2 regions of the Enterobacter sp. ECC_219_Taxon_10 genome follow, and region 1 is predicted to be linked to the other one. Evidence: predicted binding sites of a transcription regulator. Region 1 holds the regulator's gene; the other holds the start of a gene.
What was found. Region 1 encodes sigma-54, which starts transcription at its own class of promoters, with help from an activator protein. Its sites were predicted from a motif close to GTTGGCACANNTTTCGCTNT; they were not measured.

Region 1 (2,406 bases):
TCAGCCTGCTGCCGCTGCACGCGCGCGCGCGCCGTGGCATCGGCTATCTGCCGCAGGAAGCCTCTATTTTCCGTCGTCTGAGCGTCTTTGATAACCTGATGGCGGTCTTGCAAATTCGCGACGACCTGACCAACGAACAGCGTCAGGATCGCGCCAACGAGCTGATGGAAGAGTTTCACATCGAGCACCTGCGCGACAGCCTGGGCCAGGCATTGTCCGGGGGGGAACGCCGTCGTGTTGAGATTGCGCGCGCGCTGGCCGCCAATCCGAAGTTTATCCTTCTGGATGAACCATTTGCGGGCGTTGACCCAATCTCCGTTATCGACATTAAACGCATTATCGAGCATCTGCGTGACAGCGGGCTTGGCGTGCTGATCACCGACCACAACGTTCGTGAAACGCTGGCGGTATGTGAACGCGCATATATCGTGAGCCAGGGCAATCTGATCGCCCACGGTACGCCGCAGCAGATCCTCGAAGACGATCATGTTAAGCGCGTCTATCTTGGGGAAGACTTCAGACTCTGATAGGGTAGAGGTAACGTAACGCCGAACCGGAGAAAAATGCTCTGAACATGAAGCAAGGTTTGCAATTAAGGCTCAGCCAACAGCTGGCGATGACGCCGCAGCTACAGCAAGCAATTCGCCTGTTGCAGCTGTCCACGTTAGAACTTCAGCAGGAGCTCCAGCAGGCGCTGGACAGCAATCCCCTGCTGGAGCAAGCCGATCTTCATGACGAGGTAGATACCCAGCAGTCACAGGATACAGAAGCGCTCGACACCGCGGATGCCCTCGAACAAAAAGAGATGCCGGACGAGCTTCCGCTGGATGCCAGCTGGGATGAAATCTATACCGCCGGCACCCCTTCCGGCACGCGTGCAGACTACCAGGACGACGAGCTACCGGTCTACCAGGGCGAAACCACCCAGTCGCTGCAGGATTACCTGATGTGGCAGGTAGAGCTTACCCCCTTCTCCGATACCGACCGCGCCATTGCCACGTCGATTGTCGACGCCGTTGATGACACCGGTTATTTGACCGTCACGCTGGACGACATTCTGGAAAGCATGGGCGATGAAGAGATTGAGATTGAGGAGATTGAAGCGGTACTGAAACGCATTCAGCGCTTCGATCCGGTCGGGGTGGCCGCGAAAGACCTGCGCGACTGTCTGCTGATCCAGCTTTCTCAGTTCAGCAAAGAGACGCCGTGGCTCGACGAAGCGCGCTTAATCATCGGCGATCATCTGGATCTTCTGGCTAACCACGATTTCCGCACCCTGATGCGCGTGACGCGCCTGAAGGAAGAGGTGCTGAAAGAGGCGGTAAATCTGATCCAGTCTCTCGATCCGCGTCCCGGTCAGTCGATCCAGACCAGCGAACCCGAGTACGTTATCCCGGACGTGCTGGTCAGAAAACACAATGACCGCTGGGTCGTTGAACTGAACTCTGACAGCATCCCTCGCCTGCAAATCAACCAGCAGTACGCCTCTATGTGTACCAGCGCGCGCAACGACTCCGACAATCAATATATTCGCAGCAATCTTCAGGAAGCGCGATGGTTGATCAAGAGCCTGGAGAGCCGGAATGATACCCTGCTGCGCGTGAGCCGCTGCATCGTCGAACAGCAGCAGGCATTCTTTGAGCAGGGCGAAGAGTATATGAAACCGATGGTACTGGCGGATATCGCCCAGGCCGTCGAGATGCATGAATCCACCATTTCCCGCGTCACCACGCAGAAGTATCTGCACAGTCCGCGCGGTATTTTTGAGCTTAAGTATTTCTTCTCCAGCCATGTGAACACCGAGGGCGGCGGCGAAGCGTCATCAACGGCGATTCGCGCACTGGTGAAGAAGTTGATCGCCGCGGAGAACCCCGCGAAGCCACTAAGTGACAGTAAGTTGACCACCATGCTGTCCGATCAGGGTATTATGGTGGCACGTCGTACTGTTGCGAAGTATCGAGAGTCTTTATCCATTCCGCCGTCTAACCAGCGTAAACAGCTGGTCTGACACAACCGATAAGGAAGACACTATGCAGCTCAATATCACAGGACACAACGTCGAGATTACTGAGGCCTTACGTGACTTCGTGAACGCTAAGTTCGCGAAACTTGAACAGTATTTCGAAAGGATCAACCAGGTCTACATTGTGTTAAAAGTGGAGAAAGTGACTCATATCTCGGATGCGACCCTGCATGTAAACGGGGGTGAGCTCCATGCCAGTGCGGAAGGGCAGGACATGTACGCGGCTATCGACGGCTTGATTGACAAGCTTGCGCGACAGCTCAATAAACATAAAGATAAACTGAAACAACACTAATTGTCCGGGCAGTTAACGGGTGCAGGACGGCCTGTTGTGAAACACAACAGGCCATTTGTACAGTTAGCGCTTAGGTGAAATTATGATA
Region 2 (2,406 bases), 510 kb from region 1:
TGAGCTCCTCCAGCGCCTGCTGGTTAGTGACGGCAGGCGGTCTGCCGCTGAGGTTGCCGGAGGTCATCACCAGCGGGCGCCGGCAGTCCATCATCAGAAGATGCTGGAGCGGGTTCGCGGGCAGCATCACGCCAATGCAGTCGAGCCCCGGCGCAATTTCCTCGGGAAACGCGGGAAGCGAGGCTTTTGGCGTGAGCACAATCGGTGCGGCGGGCAAGCGTAGCAGCGTCTGTATCGTCTCCGGCAGGTCGTTCGCATCCGGGATCATCACCGCCAGCGGCTTCGTCGGGCGCTGCTTGCGCATCCGCAGTTTCAGTATCGCCTGCGGATCCAGCGCGTCGCAGACGAGGTGGAAACCGCCCAGCCCTTTAACCGCGACAATGCCGCCGCCTTTCAGCATCGCCACCGCCGCGCGTAAAGCCGATTCACGGGCAGCAACGGCATCTCCGGCCTGCCATTCCAGCTGCGGCCCGCAGTCCGGGCAGGCCACCGGCTGGGCGTGGAAACGCCGGTCAGCCGGGTTGCGGTACTCGGTTTCGCACGGCGCGCACAGCGGAAATGCGGCCATCGACGTGGCCGGACGGTCGTAGGGCATCGCGCGGATAATAGTAAACCGCGGCCCGCAGTGGGTGCAGTTGATAAACGGGTAACGGTAGCGGCGCTCGCCAGGGTCGCGCATTTCAGCCAGACACGCCGGACAGGTGGCGGCATCCGGCACGATTTGCGTGTCCATCGCTCCGCGCTCGCTCTGGCGGATGGTAAATTCCGTCGGCACGCCAGACCAGCTGTAGGGCTGCGTATCAACCTCGTCGATACGCGCCAGCGGTGGGCAGTCCTGGCGCAGCCTCGCGGTAAAGTCCCCCCCATTACCCGCGAGGCGCACCAGAACACCCTCTCCGTCGTTGCAGACATCGCCCACAAGCTTCAGCCGGTGCGCCAGCTGCCAGACGAAGGGCCGAAACCCCACGCCCTGCACCTTGCCCCGCACCCGAAGCTGTACGCCGTTAACGCTCATCGCGGCTTAAAACAGCAGCGATGACGATGTGTCGAACGCCGCGCGACGGCGCTTTTCGGCGCTCATCTGCTCAAGCTTATCGCGATCCACGCAGACCAGCGCGTGCGTCGGGCAGGCTTCCATACAGGCCGGGCCGGCTTCGCGGTGAAAGCAAAGATCGCATTTATTGGCTTCGGCCTTCTCTGCCCGCACGCTCAGCCCCATACCGCTGTTGCGCACCACCGGACGAACCACCACCTCCATCGCGCCATACGGGCAGGCGACAACGCAGGTTTTGCAGCCGATACAGCGCTCCTGCATCACGCGCACAAAGCCCTTCTCGCGCTTAATCGCCCCGTTCGGGCAGACGTTGGCGCACGGTGCGTCTTCGCACTGGCGACAGATGGCGGCGGTGGAAATATTCACGCCTTTAATGACGTGGATGCGCGGCAGGAAAGTATCAGGAGTGAGAGAGGCGCAGTCCTGCTCCGCCTGATGGGAAACCACGCACGCCACTTCACAGGTACGGCAACCAATGCACTTACTGGCATCGGCCATAATAAAACGGTTCATCTGCTTCTCCGGCATAACTGTTATGCGCGAAGCTATTCATAAACCGTGCCAACATTTAAATGTTTGATTTTAATGGAAATGTAAAACAAATTTTCTGTCATCGTCATTAGTGACGATGACAGATGTCGACGTCAGCGGTACGGGCCATCAATGACGGAGTCGCGCAGGACAAGCTCGCCGGAGAAGGTTTGCTGATATTTAAACTCCCCGCCGTCGAGCATGAAGATCAGGCGGCTGATGGTCTCCTGAATCATCTCCGTCACCGGAATACGCACACTGGAGAGCGATGGCACGATATAGGGCGCGATGGCCACGTCGTCAAAACCGATGACGGATACCGCGTCCGGCGTAGCGACGCCGCTGTCGTGCAACTGCTTGATGGCGCCGATCGCCATATCGTCATTGCTCGCCACCAGCGCGGTAAAGCGTTCCCCGCGAGCAAGCAGTTCAGAAACCGCCGCCGCGCCGCTGGTGGGGTTCCACTTCCCCTGCGCAATCAGCCCCTCGCGCAGCGGAATAGCGTGCTGCGCCAGCGCATCCCTGTAACCGGAAAGACGCTCGACCCCGGTGGGGGAATCCATCGAGCCGGTGATAAACGCAATCTCCCGGTGCCCTTTTGCAATCAGCTGCGACACCGCGTCCTGACACGAGGCTTTATGATCGGACCAGACGCTGTGGCTGCTGTTTTTCCGCAGGCGACGGTTGAGCACCATAATCGGCTGCTCGCATTTCTCGACGAGCTCGTCCAGCTCTTCCACGTTCAGAAAACGCGGGTAGATAATCACCGCATCGCAGCGCATATCCAGCAGATACTGGATCGCCTCGCGCTCTTCTTCGGC

Region 2: a site for sigma-54 is predicted at 1,601-1,620, ahead of hydN (electron transport protein HydN). Genes of this name have one in related genera too.

Annotation. Positions count from the first base shown of each region.
Region 1 is NZ_CM178005.1:4,324,315-4,326,720, forward strand. It holds gene lptB (LPS export ABC transporter ATP-binding protein) at 1-527, shown strand, start outside; gene rpoN (RNA polymerase factor sigma-54) at 575-2,008, shown strand; gene hpf (ribosome hibernation promoting factor) at 2,031-2,318, shown strand; gene ptsN (PTS IIA-like nitrogen regulatory protein PtsN) at 2,401-2,406, shown strand, end outside.
Region 2 is NZ_CM178005.1:3,817,686-3,820,091, forward strand. It holds gene hypF (carbamoyltransferase HypF) at 1-1,015, opposite strand, end outside; gene hydN (electron transport protein HydN) at 1,022-1,567, opposite strand; gene AC4ICF_RS18080 (LacI family DNA-binding transcriptional regulator) at 1,699-2,406, opposite strand, start outside.